DNA from 2 places in the Marinobacter sp. SS13-12 genome. Region 1 is predicted to be linked to the other one. Evidence: predicted binding sites of a transcription regulator. Region 1 holds the regulator's gene; the other holds the start of a gene.

Region 1 (7,559 bases):
GACAGGTTCTCGTACATGGCGCCGGCATCGGTATTGAGGCTGACAAAAAAGGTATCTATCCGGGCATAGAGTTCGCGGAATTCTGCCGGCGCCATCTCACGGCGGCGCAGCCTCTGCCACTCGTCCCTCAACTCTGCCGCTTCATCACGAATGGCGCTGGCCCGGGGCATGGCTTCTTCCACCAGGTCCATGGTGCGGTTAGCCGCCTTTCCCGTCATCTGGACCACGTATTCCAGGCGGTCCGACGCGTCGGTCATTTTTGACAGCGCTTCGGACTGTTCATCATTACGCGGATCGACATGAAAGTTGCGAATTGCCTCATGGAGGCTGCGGGTCAGCCGGCCAACCTCGCGGTACAGACTCTGATCCCTTACCTCGCTGAGCTCATTGATCAGGGTCATGGCCCGGGCATACTCTCCGGCATTGACCTGTTCAGCCAGTTCAGCGGCCTGGCTACGGAGCTTTTCCGTAATCTCCGGGTCGAGGCCCTGGTGGTTCTTGTCATTTTCGCTCATGGGAGCCCGTCCGACCTCTGATTACTGGATTCGCTCGAAGATCTTCTCAATCTTCTCCTTGAGGACCGCTGCAGTGAACGGCTTGACCACGTAGCCATTCACCCCGGCCTGCGCCGCCGCCACAATCTGATCCCGCTTGGCTTCGGCCGTTACCATGAGCACCGGCAGGGTCTTGAGGTTCTCATCAGCCCTGACTTCCTTGAGCAGGTCCAGCCCGGACATGCCCGGCATGTTCCAGTCGGTAACCAGAAAATCGTATTTTCCACTGCGGAGCATGGGCAGTGCGGTATTGCCATCATCCGCTTCATCGGTGTTGGTAAAGCCAAGATCGCGAAGCAGGTTCTTGATGATCCGTCGCATGGTGGAGAAATCATCCACGATCAGGATTTTCATGTTTTTGTCCAATGGGACCTCCAGTATAAAACGCCCGGAATTCGTTTTTGGCTTCCGGCTCTCAGTCCAGCAAGCCGGCAGATTTACCGCTTATTGTGTTGCCTTTGGCCCGGTTGTAAAGCACCGGTTACCAAAAGGCTACAGTAAAGAATGCTTTGCAACGCTGCACCACGACTGTGACCGGGCAGAGCTCACTGCTTCCAGTCGGAGAGCCGACCCCGCAATCGAAGTGCCGCCTGGCTGTGGATCTGGCTCACCCGGCTTTCGCTGACACCCAGAACTGCGCCAATTTCCTTGAGGTTCAGTTCTTCCTGGTAGTACAGACCAAGCACCAGTTTCTCGCGCTCTGGCAGATCGCCAATGGCCGCGGCCAGGTTCTTCCGGAAGTTGTCCGATGTCAGGCCTTCCAGTGGGTTATCACTGGTCTCTGCTTCGTTTATCGGCAGGTCGCCGGATTCATTGAGCTCATCGAGGCTAAAAAGTCGGCCACTGTTGGCATCGCTCAGTGAGGAGTGGTATTCATCAAGGCTCTGGCCGAGTTCCTCGGCGACTTCCCAGTCCAGGGCTTCACGACCCAAGCGGTCCTCGACGGCCTTGATAGCTTTGGCAATACGGCGGGAGTTTCTGTGCACGGAGCGGGGAACCCAGTCCCCCTTACGGATCTCATCCACCATGGCACCGCGGATCCGGATGCCTGCATAGGTTTCAAAGGTAGCCCCCTTGGTGGAGCTGTAACGTTGGGCCGCTTCCAGCAAACCGATCATACCAGCCTGCATAAGGTCCTCAAGCTGGACCGAAGCCGGCAACCGGGCCATCAGGTGAAGTGCGATTTTCTTGACCAGCGGCGCCTGCTCCTCAACAAGCTGTGAGGGCCCCTGCGTGCCGGTCCGGTGGTAGATTCCAAGTTCTTTCGCCAATGTCATGTATCCGGCTTTTCAGTGAAGGATCAAAATCAGACTTCGACGAGCCGCTCCACAAAAAATTCCAGATGCCCCCGGGGCGATTGTGGTAATGGCCAGTTGTCGACTTTATCCGCCAGGCTCTTGATGGCAAGCGATGCCTTGGCACGGGGATAGGCATCAAGCACAGCGCGCTGGCGTTGAACCGCCTTTTTTACGGCCTCGTCGTAAGGCACTATACCCACATATTGTAGTGCTACATCCAGAAACCGCTCGGTCACTCTGGTCAGTTTTTCAAACAGATGGCGGCCTTCCTGCTCGTTACGCACCTGATTTGCCAGAATGCGGAAGCGGTTAGTGCCGTAATCACGGTTCATCAGTTTGATCAGGGCGTAAGCGTCGGTGATGGAGGTGGGTTCATCGCATACGACCAGCAACAACTCCTGGGAGGCTCGCAGGAAGCTGACCACAGAATCGGAAATACCGGCCGCGGTATCCACAATCAGAACGTCAATCTGGTCGCCCAGTTCGCTGAAGGCATTGATCAGCCCGGCGTGCTCGAGCGAGGACAGCTGGGTCATGCGCTGGGTACCGGAGGAAGCTGGCACAATCCTGATTCCGCCAGGACCGCTGACCAGCACATCGCGCAGGTCGCAGTCACCGGCAATAACATCCTGGATGTTCCGGTTGGCGGTAATCCCCAGCAAAACGTCAATATTGCCAAGACCAAGATCGGCATCAAGCAGCACGACACGCCGCCCTTTCTGCGAAAGGGCGATGCCGAGGTTCACCGCAACGTTACTCTTGCCAACGCCCCCCTTCCCGCCGGAAATCGCAATCACCTGTACCGGATGTGGTTTGCTCATACTGATTCTGATCTCTTGCCACGTTGAACCACAGGCTGTGTTGTTATTAAACAGCGACCGCCTCTTGCTGCTGGAGTTTTTTCAGCCTCTCCACGGCCAGCCGCACCAGCGGAATGGGTTCGGCGTGGTGCAGGTCTTCAGGGATCTTCTGGCCGTCAGTGTAATAGGCAACCGGCAATCCCGTTTCCATAACAAATCCCAGCGATTCTCCCAGGGTCAGTGCTTCATCAATTTTTGTCATCACACACCCTGTGAGATTTGCCATCTTATAGCAATGCCAGACGGATTTCATGATGCGTGGCTGACTGGTCGCAGAAACCACCAGATGGGTGCGAATATTGTGATGACTGCGGGCCAGTTCCGTGAGTTGCTCCTCGTACCCTTTATCGGTACTGGTCAGGCCTGCAGTGTCGATCAGCACAAGGTGGCGGTCCGACAATTCGTCGAGAATATCATCCAGTGAATGGGTCTCATCCACTACCCGCACCGGGACATTCAGAATGCGCCCGAACACGAACAGTTGCTCGTGGGCAGCCACCCTGTAGCGATCCGTGGTCACCAATGCCAGGGAATCGGCTCCGTGGCGCAGTACATAATGGGCCGCAAGCTTACCGATGGTGGTGGTCTTGCCAGAGCCTGTGGGGCCCACCAGGGCATAGACGCCACCCTCCTCGGGCCACTCGGCCCGGGAGGTTTTTACGCCGGCTGCCAGCATTTTCAGCGACTGTTTCCAGCCATCTTCAAGACGCCCGGCACGGTGGCGACGGGACAGTGAACCGGCAAGCTCCTGGCCCAGACCGAATTCCTGCAGCCGTTCCGCCAACCGTTGCTGCACCGCATTCACTGCCGTTTTTTCAGGCTCGGCCGCCGCTCGACGGGCACCGACCAGGTCTCTGAGAGAGCTGATTTCAGCGCGCATCTGGGCCAGCTCACCGGAATAGCCCGGGTTCACGCTAACAGGCTCTTCCACCGTTAATTCGCTGCCGCCAAAAGCATCGGCCGCCAGACTGGCATAACCCTGATCCGAGCCATTATTGCGGCTGCCCGCCCCTGAGCGCTTTTCCCGGACTTCGCGGATTCGCTCACGGGAACGGCCAAGCTCATCCTCCAGGCGGCGGTGCTGTTCCGCCTGGAGTTCTGCCAGCCGGGATCCATTGGTGGCTTCCCGGGCTGCATCTCCCAACCGTTGGCGCGCCATATTTTCGTCATAATCCAGCGCTGTCACAATTTCGACGCCACCATCCACACGACGATTGGACAGAATCACTGCATCGGGGCCCATCTGGTCCCGCACCTGGCGCAGCGCCTCTGCCATGCTCTGGGCAAAAAACCGTTTTACTTTCATGATGACTCTTCCTCCCCGGTCAGCGCTGTGTGGCGCCTTCCGCCTTGCCGTCCGCGGCCTTTACTGGCCAACGGATGCCACAATGGTGATCTGTTTGTTATCCGGTATTTCCTGGTACGACAACACGTGCAATCGCTCAACCCCGAAACTTGCAAACTTTGCCAGTACCGGCCGTAGCGGCCCGGACACCAGCAGTATCGCCGGCTTGCCCAGCATCTCCTGGCGCTGGACGCTGTCCTGGAGTGAACGCTGGAGCTTCTCGACCATATTCGGTTCCAGCACCAGCCCGATGTCTTCCTGACCGCCGGATTGTTGACTCTGCTGCATGGACTTTAGCAATAACTGTTCCAGGTCTGGATCCAGCGTGATCACCGGGATTTCGGAATCGTTGCCACAGATGCTCTGGACAATCATCCGGCGCAGGGACTGACGGGCAACCGTGGTCAGCAGTTTCGGGTCCTGGCTCTTCGGATGTACGTTCACGATGGCCTCGGCGATCGAGCGCATATCGCGGATTGGCACCTCTTCCTTCAACAGGCTCTGCAGCACTTTCAACAGCAGGCTGATGGAGACGGTGGTGGGAACCAGCTCTTCCGCCAGCTTCGGAGACACCTTTTCAAGCTGATCCAGCCATTTCTGGACCTCCTCGTGACCCAGCAATTCATGGGCGTGCTTCTGGAGGATCTGGTTGAGGTGTGTGGCCACTACGGTACTGGCATCCACCACGGTATAGCCCAGGGTCTGCGCCTGGTCCTTCTTGTCCGGCTCTATCCAGCTGGCATCCAGACCAAAGGCGGGGTCCTTGCCCTCAATACCTTCGATCTTGCCAAACACCTGGCCGGGATCGATGGCCAGCTCCCGGTCCGGATGGATTTCGGCCTCGGCGATGGTCACGCCCATCAGGGTAATGCGGTACACGTTGGGCATCAGGTCGAGGTTGTCGCGGATGTGAACCGAGGGCATCAGGAACCCCATATCCTGGGAGAGCTTCTTGCGCACACCCTTGATCCGGCTCAGCAGCTGACCACCCTGGGATTTGTCCACCAGGGGAATCAGACGGTAGCCGACCTCCAGGCCAACGATGTCCACCGTCGCCACATCATCCCAGCCCAGCTCACGTGTCTCACCCGGCGCCGGAAGCTGGGCACCCTGGTCCCCACCATCACCAACGGAGGGAATATCCCGGCCAGTCGGTCTTGCGCCGCCGCCCCTGACCGGAAACACCCCCTCTTCCTCAATGGTCTGGCGCTCCTGCTGCCAGATATACCATGCAATGCCACCGGAAATGGCGCCAAGACCGAGAAAGGCGATGTGAGGCATGCCCGGAATCAGGCCGAGAATGACCAGAATCACCGCCGCAATACCCAGGGCCTTGGGCGCATTGAACATCTGCTGGAGTATCTGCCCACCCATATCCTGGCTGGAGGTTACGCGGGTAACCATGATGGCGGCAGACGTCGACAGCAACAGCGACGGAATCTGCGCCACCAGACCGTCACCAATGGTCAACAGCGCGTAGTTCTGGGTGGCGGTACCAAAATCCAGGCCGTGCTGCACCATACCGATGGCGATACCGCCAATCAGGTTGATGGCGAGAATCAGCAAGCCGGCGACGGCGTCGCCCTTGACGAACTTGCTGGCACCGTCCATGGACCCGTAGAAATCGGCTTCCTGGGCGATCTCGGATCGACGGTGCTTGGCCTCGTCCTGGTTGATCAGGCCGGCATTGAGATCCGCATCTATGGCCATCTGTTTGCCGGGCATGGCATCCAGGGTAAACCGCGCACTGACCTCCGAGACCCGGCCGGCACCTTTGGTAACCACTAGGAAGTTGATGATCATGAGGATGGCAAACACCACCAGGCCAACCGCGTAGTTACCACCGATCAGCACCGCCCCGAAGGATTCGATGACTTTACCGGCAGCGTCCCCGCCTTCATGGCCATTGAGCAGTACGATCCGGGTGGACGCAACGTTGAGCGCCAACCTGAGCAGCGTGGCCACCAGCAATACCGTGGGAAAGGACGCAAATTCCATAGGGCGCAGGGCGTACACGCACACCAGCAATATCACGATGGAGAGAGTGATGTTGAAGGTAAAAAACACGTCCAGCATGAATGCCGGCATGGGCAGTATCATCATGCCCAGCAGTCCCATCAGCATGATGGGTACGCCCAGATTACCCCGCGTCAGGGATTTGACATTATTGAGGACAAACGCTCGGTCCATGCCGGGAAACTCTCCGATAAGCGGTTAACCGCGGTCTTTCGCGGGTGGTTTTTTTGACGCCGACGCATCAATTGAAGGTGTGTTCGCAAGATCCGTACCAGCCCTCAGGGTTTTTATCTCCACCATGCCTGACGGACCTGTCGATATACGGTATCCTTGCGCCATTTGCCGGCCTTTGCGCCGCGCCAACATTCAGCATTCAGCCACAGACCAGAACGCAAAAAAGGTGAGCCCATGCCCATTCACGAGGTGAAACACCCGCTGATCCGCCACAAGCTAGGCCTGATGCGCCGCGCCGACATCAGCACCAAGAATTTCCGGGAGCTGGCCCAGGAAGTGGGCGCCCTGCTGACCTACGAGGCCACCAAGGATTTCTCGCTGCAGAAGAAAACCATTGAAGGCTGGGCCGGCCCGGTCGAGATCGAACAGATTCAAGGCAAGAAGATCACCGTTGTTCCAATTCTACGCGCCGGCATGGGTATGCTGGACGGCGTACTGACCCTGATTCCTGGCGCCCGCGTGAGCGTTGTCGGCCAGGTAAGAAATGAAGAAACCCTCGAAGCCAGCACCTATCTTGAGAAGCTGGTGGGCGAGCTTGACCAGCGTATGGCGATGATTGTGGATCCGATGCTGGCCACGGGTGGCTCCATGATTTCCACCATTGATCTGCTGAAAAAAGCGGGCAGTACGGAAATACGTGCGCTGGTGCTGGTCGCCGCGCCGGAAGGCATAGAAAAGGTGCTGGAAAAGCACCCGGATGTATCCATCTACACCGCATCCATTGACGAGCGGCTGAACGAGAAAGGCTATATCCTCCCCGGCCTTGGCGATGCCGGCGACAAGATTTTCGGCACCAAGCAGAAGGACGTCTGATCATGCAGGACCACCTGAACGACCCGGTCTGGAAACAGGCCATTGCGGGCTCGCAGATGTTACTGGTGGCCTTCGGCGCACTGGTATTGATGCCGCTGATCACCGGCATGGACCCCAACGTTGCGCTGTTCACTGCCGGCATTGGCACCCTGATTTTCCACATCGTCACCGGCGGCCAGATCCCCATCTTCCTGGCGTCTTCCTTTGCGTTTATCGCGCCAATCATCGCTGCCAAGAGCCGGTTTGGACTTGAGGAAACCCTGGGTGGCCTGATGGCTGCGGGTATTCTCTACATCGTCCTGAGTGGCGCTGTGCGCCTGCGTGGCACAGGCTTCATTACCCGCCTGCTGCCCCCGGTGGTCATTGGCCCGGTGATCATGGTAATCGGCCTTGGCCTGGCCCCGGTCGCCGTTCACATGGCCTCCGGCCGCACCGGCGA
Region 2 (7,559 bases), on a different contig from region 1:
CCCCTTCACACTGGAGAATGCACGCCAGGCGGTGCTGGCGTTCAAAGGCGACGTCTATACCGGGCTGGATGCGGAAAGCTTCAGCGACAAGGAATTCGAGATTGCCCAGAAGCGCCTGCGGATACTCTCCGGCCTCTACGGGGTGCTCAAACCCCTGGACCTGATGCAGCCCTACCGCCTGGAAATGGGTACAAAATTCGAGAATCATCGCGGTAAAGACCTGTATGCCTTCTGGGGCAGCAAGATTACCGACGAACTCAACCGGCTGCTGAAGGCGGATGACGGCGTGCTGGTGAACCTGGCCTCCAATGAATACTTCAAGAGCGTGCGCAAGAAAGAGCTGGATGCCCGCCTGATCACCCCCCAGTTCAAGGACTGGAAAAACGGCCAGTACAAGATGATCAGCTTCTACGCCAAGAAGGCCCGGGGACTGATGTGCCGCTACGCCATCCAGAACAACATTACCCAGGCAGACGATCTCAAGGGCTTTGATCTTGAGGGCTATCGTTATAGCGAGGAGCAGTCCAGTGCAGACAACTGGGTGTTCCTGAGGGACGAGCAGTAAACGTTTCACAAACCCGGAGTCATTAATGAACGAAGCAGTATTCGCAGAGATTTCCATGCTGGTCTTGCTGACCGGCCTGATTGTCTGGATGGGTTTTATTGTCTGGGACCTCGCCAGGAAGTCCCAGGCGGGCCGGTTCGGCACCGTTGCCCTGTTCACCATTCTGGGCGCCGGAGTGGTGGGTTTTATCGTTAAAACCGTAATGGTCGAAATCATGCAGATTTGAGGTATCATCCCTCCCCTTCCTGACTTTCAACATCACCCCATAACCAACAAGGACCCGGACCATGTGGTTTCGTAATGCCCGCGTTTTCCGTTTTACCAAGCCATTTGAAATAACGGCCGAAGCCCTGGAAGCGAAGCTTCAGGCCGACGCCTTCAAGCCCTGTGGTCCACAGGAAACGTCACGCCAGGGCTGGGTACCGCCCATGGGCAAGCACAGCGACCTGCTGGTTCACAGTGCCGGTGGTTACCACCTGATCGCCCTGCGAAAAGAAGAAAAGCTATTGCCCGCCTCCGTTATCAAGGAGCTGGTGGACGAGAAGGCTGAAATGATCGAGGCTGAGCAGCATCGCAAGGTACGACGCAAGGAAAAGGACGAGCTCAAAGAAGGGGTGATGCTGGAAATGCTGCCCCGGGCCTTTTCCAAGAACCGCCGCTGCTACGCCTACCTGGCCCCCGCTGATGGCGTGCTGGTAGTGGATGCCGGCTCCGCCAAGCAGGCGGAAGACCTGGCCTCTACCCTGCGCAAGAGCGTGGGCTCACTGCCGGTTCGTCCACCTGCGGTGGAACAGGCGCCGGCGTTCACCTTCACCGGCTGGCTGAACGAGTCCATCGACCTGCCTGCCAGTATCGAGCTGGGCACTGAATGTGAGCTGAAAGATACTTCGGAGGACGGTGGTGTGGTGCGCTGCAAGGGCCTGGACCTTCAGGGCGATGAAATCCGCAGCCACCTGGACGCCGGTATGCAGGTCACCAAGCTGTCCGTGACCTGGGATGACAACCTTTCCTTCGTGCTGGATGAGGAGCTGGGAATCCGTCGCCTGAAATTCGGCGACACCCTGCAGGAAAAGCTGGACGACGTGGACGCAGACGATGCCGCCGCCCGCTTTGATGCGGCATTTTCCCTGATGACACTGGAGCTGGCCAGGCTGATCCCCGGCCTGCTGGAAGCACTGGGCGGGGAAGACCGTTCCGCCATTGTTGAAGAAGGCTGATAACCGGTCGTCAGTGGGAGGTCTGCTCCAGACGCTCCCGCTGCCAGTCTTTCTCCGGCTCGTTGAGCACCAGGGTCAGGTCCATGACTTCCTCTTCCGGGTTGTAACGGATCTCAAAGCCCAGGTGCTCTGCCAGCCGCAACATCGGGCGATTATCCGCCAGCACATTACCGACCATTTCCATCGTGCCCTTGGCGCGGCAGTAATCGATCATTTTCTGCATCAGGGCCACGCCCAGGCCTTCGCCCTTCATCTTGTCGTGCACCATCACCGCAAACTCGGCCCGCAGGTTGTCGGCGTCTGTCCAGGTACGCACGGTGCCCAGGGTTTCTTCGCCTTCCCCGTCTTCCTTTGGCGCATTGGCAATGAACACCATTTCCCGGTCATAGTCGATCTGGACCATCTGGGCCACGTCTTCCCGTGAGAAATGCTTACGGTACTGGAAGAAGCGATAACGGATGGATTCAGGAGACTGCAGCTCATGGAAGGCCCGGTGGGCGGGCTCGTCTTCCGCCAGTACCGGACGGATAATCACACGGCGACCAGACTTCGGCAGCAGTATCCATTCTTCCAGTTCCCTGGGATACGGCTGAATAATCGGGCGCCCCGGCTTGTCCGCCAGATCAATGGCGACGTTGACAGCAACAGCACCCTGCTCATTGAACAGCAAGGGGGAAATTTCCAGCCCACGGATCTCCGGATTATCAATGACAATCTGGGACAGGGTCACCAGGGTTTCCGATACCGCGCGAATATCCTCTTCCGGTTTCAGGCTGTGCTCTTTCAGCAGCTTGTACATGTAGGTTCGCCGCAACAGTTCCCGCGCCAGCACCATATTCAGTGGCGGCAGGGCGATCTGGCGGTCCGTCATCACATTGATCTGGGCACCGGCAGCACCGCACACCACCAGCGGGCCGAACAGTTTGTCCCGGGTGATGCCAACGCTGAACTCGATACCGCCAACATGCTGGTAGGAGCGCTGAACCGCAAACCCGAGGAAACCACTGTCGGGGTAATGCTTCTGGTACTCCTCCATCAGGAAGCGACAGGAGTCCATGATGGCACCCTCGCTGTTGAGCTTCTGGACGGTACCCTTGTAACGGCGCTGGCCGGGGCTGAGCGCGATCAAAGGGTGACAGGACTGTTCATGAATCAGAGTGATATCCACCGGCCGACGCTCCACGGCAAAGGCTTCCAGCACCTCTTCCATATCGTCGCAGTAGATGGTGTCCACCGCGTTGATGCCATAGTCACCAATCACATCCCGGGCTTCCCGGTTGGAAAGGTGGCTGCGCCCCGCGCGTATAGCGTTGACCACGACCCGACGGGTCTGCGTGTGGTCAGCAAGGTGGTCGGTAAAGGACTCCGGCGTTTCCGTCAGCAGCCGCTGCACACGCTGGTGACGCACATGCTGCATGAATGCCACCACCGCCTTCTCCGGGTTGAAGAACGACGGCAGTCCGGCCCGGTAGAATTCGTCACGGGCGTCCAGCACCGTGCTCTGCCCCAGCCAGCAGGTAAACACATTCAACCGTGTGCCCTTGGTCGCCTGCACCACCGCATCCGCAATCTGCAGGCTATCCTGGGTCAGGCTTGGCGCGTACATAATCAGAACGTTGGCCACTTCCGGGTCTTTGGCCAGGACCTTGACCGCCTGGGCATACAGTTCCGGCGAGGCGTTATAACCAAGATCGATCGGGTTTTTGCGGGTCCAGTAAGGGGGCAGCAATTCCGCCAGTGAGTCAATGGACTTTCCGGACAATTCCGCCAGCTCGCCACCCAGATAGGCCAGCCGGTCCACCGCCAGAACCCCGGGGCCGACACCGTTAGCCATGATCGCCAGGGTTTCACGCCGCAACGGACGCATTCGGGTGAGGGTTTCCAGGGCATCGAACATCTGCCCCAGGCCGTCCACCCGCAACACACCGGCACGCTGTAACATGGCATCATAGATGGGATCACTGCGGGTGATCCCGGCGGGTAATTCGTGGTGGAACCACTCCGATTCCGGCACCCGGCCGCTTTTCACCGCAATCACCGGCTTGGTGCGCGAAGCCACACGGACGGCGGACATAAAACGGCGCGGATTGGGAATGTTCTCGATGTGCAGCAGTATGGCGCGGGTCTGGCTGTCCTGGGCCAGGTAGTCGATCAGGTCATCGTGGTCGATATCCATGCCATCGCCCAGGGTCAGGAAGTAGGAGAAGCCCACTCCCCGGGCAAAAGCCCAGTCAATCACCGAACTGGCGATGGTGCCCGACTGGCCCACGAACGCCACCTTGCCGGGTATCGCGCCCATGTGGGCATAGGTTGCGTTCAGGCTGCGAGCAGGCACCATCAGGCCGATGGTGTTCGGTCCAAGCACCCGGATGCCGGTTTCCCGGGCCGCATCGCGGACCGAATACATCAACGGCTGGCCGGTCTTGCTGTGGCTACGGGACATGCCACCGGTCATCACAATCGCGGTACGGACACCGGCCTCCCCCAGCCGTTTGATCACCTTTGGCACGGTGTCCGGGGGTGTACAGATAATCGCCAGGTCAGGGCTAAAGTCCATATGGGACACTTTCCGGACGCAGGGCACGCCGTGTACGTTGTCATAATCATTCTGGTTGACCACCAGCAGCTGGCCGGGATAACCACCGCCAAGCAGGTTACGCAGCACCATACCGCCCAGGTTATCTGCCCGCTCCGAGGCCCCGATAACCGCTATGGAAGAGGGATTGAAAAGGCTTTCCAGGTATCGGGTGCTCAAGCGTTGCTCCTTGCTGCGGATCGACCGGGCGGATGTACACCCTATCTTAGGCGCTTGTCTGGTGATGTAAAATGTCTATCGCCACCATAAGACCAAAGAAACACGGCAGGGCTACCGTATCCCTGATAATATTGAACAAAATACAAGCATAACCAGAGCGTTCGGGATCAGCATGACTACGGGATTTTTCTCTCACGACGACTGCATGAAACACACCATGGGGGCAGAGCATCCGGAGTCCCCGGAACGGCTTGCGGCCATTATCAGTTACCTGGCAGATACCGGCATGGAGCAGGAACTGGACTGGGTAAGGCCGGATGAAGCCACGCGGGACCAGTTGCTGACCGTTCATCCCGAGCGCTACCTGCATCAACTGGAGCTGATGCAGCCCACCAGGGGGCGGGTCTATACCGACCCCGACACCGCGATGATGCCGGATACCCTGCGGGCCGCCCGCCTGGCCGCCGGCGCCAGTATTGAAGCGGTCGACATGGTACTCAGCAGTCAGCTCACCAATGCATTCGTGTGTGCCCGGCCACCGGGGCACCATGCCGAGCGCAGTAAATCCATGGGTTTCTGCTTCTACAACAACATTGCCCTGGCTGCGATGCGCGCCCTGAATTTCCACCACCTGGAACGGGTGGCCATCATTGATTTTGATGTCCACCAGGGCAACGGCACCGTCGATATCGTGGGCGGTGATGAGCGCATTCTGATGTGCTCCAGTTTTCAGCACCCGTTCTATCCCCACTCCCACGTGCACCGGCAGGCTGAGAACATTATCAACACCCCCATCCAGGCCGGGACCTCTGCTGACGAATATCGTAAAACGGTGGAAGCTGCCTGGGTGAAACGGCTACAGGATTTCCGCCCACAGCTGGTGCTGATTTCCGCCGGTTTCGACGGCCACCGGCTCGATCCCATGGCGGAACTGAATCTGGAAGTGGATGATTATCGCTGGCTGACGGAGATGATCACCAGCATAGCCGCTGACTCCGCCAATGACCGGATCATCTCCACGCTTGAAGGGGGGTATCATCTGAAGGCGCTGGCAGAAAGCGTGAATGTGCACCTTGAAGTGCTCAATTCCATTCGCTGATTGCTGGATTCAAGGCCGGCGCCTCAGGTGCCAGAGGTCAGGTATTGGGTGTTGCGGCATCATAGCCATTGGCCTGCTGCAGATCCGGCCGTTCGCCTTCCCGCTGCAGGCGGATGGTGGTGCGTCGGTTATCCGCCGGGCGGCCTGACACCTGGTACTGGTCCGCATGGGCCCTGACCGTCACCATATTGGTATCAACACCCTCCCCGATCAGGTAATCCGCCACCACATTGGCCCGTTCTTCGGACAGTGCCCGGTTATTGATACGGCTGCCGCTGCTGTCCGTGTGCCCGTCCACGAAAATCCGTTCCACCGTGGAATCTGCCTGAACGTAAGCCACTATGTTATCCAGCAGCTGCCTGTCGGCCCCGGAAAGACTGGTGCTGCCGGCTGAAAACGGAATACGGGAACGCTTGATCTGGTCATAGTTCACCGGCAGCAAACCGGACGTACAGGAACGGTAGCCGGAAAACTGGCCAGCAAAGTTGATGTTTGAGACCTTCACACGAACCGGGCTGCCGTCATACCAGGACTCCCGGGTCACCGTTGGGTCCATCCCTTCCAGCAGGCCCTGAACCATGTTCATGGCCTGGCGTGAATCCAGTGACACAGGGCGACGACCGTCGTCTATGTTTACCCGTCCCAGGGAGCGGGGTGCTATTCCCGGACGCCAGGATGGAGCCTCTACAACCAGCAGGCCCCGGCCAGGGCGCATCACCGGAGTTTCCGACTCCAGGAAAAAGGACAGGGATTCGCCGGCCCGATGACGGAATATGGCACGGCCGTAACCCGGCACCTGATGCACCAGGGTGCATTCGAAGACAGACTCCGACAGGTACCACTGGCTGTTCTCGATACCGGCACCATAGGTGGCGGCCTGGGCCGCATTGGCGGCAGCCAGTAAGCAGCATGCACTGGAGATCACTGCACTACGCAGGAAGGCTGGAATTCGTGCCATACCATCAGTCCGTCAAAGAAAGTTCACTGGTTACTTAACGGCCGCCACAAAGCATTCTTTAGGGTTCTGGCCTGAAACAATCGATGACGGCTTCTGATATAATTCCGCCAGAATTTTTCAGGGGCCCCATACCAAACGCCCCGGCAAGCCGGAAACCGTCAATGACCAATCAGATCACCATTACCCGCCCGGATGACTGGCATCTTCACGTACGGGACGGAGACATTCTCAAGGACGTAGTGCCAGCCACGGCCCGCTGCTTTCGCCGCGCCATCATCATGCCCAACCTGGTGCCACCTGTAACCGATGCGGAACAGGCCATGGCCTACCGCGACAGGATTCTGGACGCCGCAAGGGGCTATGACTTTGACCCACTGATGACGCTGTACCTGACAGAGACCACCACACCGGACCAGATCCGCGACGCCAAAGCGGCGGGGGTGGTTGCCGCAAAGCTCTACCCTGCCGGCGCCACCACCAATTCCGATTCCGGTGTTACTGATATCCGCAATATCTACCCGGTACTGGAAGCCATGAAGGATTGTGGCATGTTGTTGCTGGTCCACGGTGAAGTGACTGATCAGGACATCGATATCTTTGACCGGGAGAAGATTTTCCTGAAGCGGGTATTGGCGCCGACACTTGAAGCCTTTCCTTCGCTGCGGGTTGTTCTTGAGCATATCACCACAGCAGACTCGGCCGAGTTCGTCCGCAATCACGAGGGCGACAACCTGGGTGCCACCATCACCCCCCAGCACCTGATGTACAACCGCAACCATATGCTGGTCGGCGGCATTCGCCCTCACCTGTACTGCCTGCCGATTCTCAAACGTAACCGGCACCAACAGGCACTGCTGGATGCGGTCGTCAGCGGCGACCGGCGCTTCTTCCTGGGTACCGACTCGGCACCGCATTCAAAGGACCGGAAAGAAACCGCCTGCGGCTGTGCTGGTTGCTATTCCGCC

Evidence for each region. Region 1 encodes FliA, which starts transcription of late flagellar genes. Its sites were predicted from a motif close to CTAAAGTTTNNNNNNNNNNNGCCGNTAA; they were not measured.
Region 2: a site for FliA is predicted at 6,629-6,656, ahead of QPL94_RS15700 (flagellar protein MotY). Genes of this name have one in related genera too.

The regions. Positions count from the first base shown of each region.
Region 1 is NZ_JASSUA010000001.1:2,219,729-2,227,287, reverse strand. Features, by position in the region: gene QPL94_RS10240 (protein phosphatase CheZ) at 1-515, opposite strand, end outside; gene cheY (chemotaxis response regulator CheY) at 537-920, opposite strand; gene QPL94_RS10230 (RNA polymerase sigma factor FliA) at 1,100-1,831, opposite strand; gene QPL94_RS10225 (MinD/ParA family protein) at 1,861-2,673, opposite strand; gene flhF (flagellar biosynthesis GTPase FlhF) at 2,720-4,018, opposite strand; gene flhA (flagellar biosynthesis protein FlhA) at 4,079-6,247, opposite strand; gene upp (uracil phosphoribosyltransferase) at 6,482-7,120, shown strand; gene QPL94_RS10205 (uracil-xanthine permease family protein) at 7,123-7,559, shown strand, end outside.
Region 2 is NZ_JASSUA010000002.1:588,954-596,512, reverse strand. Features, by position in the region: gene yaaA (peroxide stress protein YaaA) at 1-565, shown strand, start outside; gene QPL94_RS15720 (DUF2788 domain-containing protein) at 591-791, shown strand; gene rdgC (recombination-associated protein RdgC) at 853-1,782, shown strand; gene QPL94_RS15710 (bifunctional acetate--CoA ligase family protein/GNAT family N-acetyltransferase) at 1,793-4,537, opposite strand; gene QPL94_RS15705 (histone deacetylase family protein) at 4,710-5,636, shown strand; gene QPL94_RS15700 (flagellar protein MotY) at 5,674-6,594, opposite strand; gene pyrC (dihydroorotase) at 6,756-7,559, shown strand, end outside.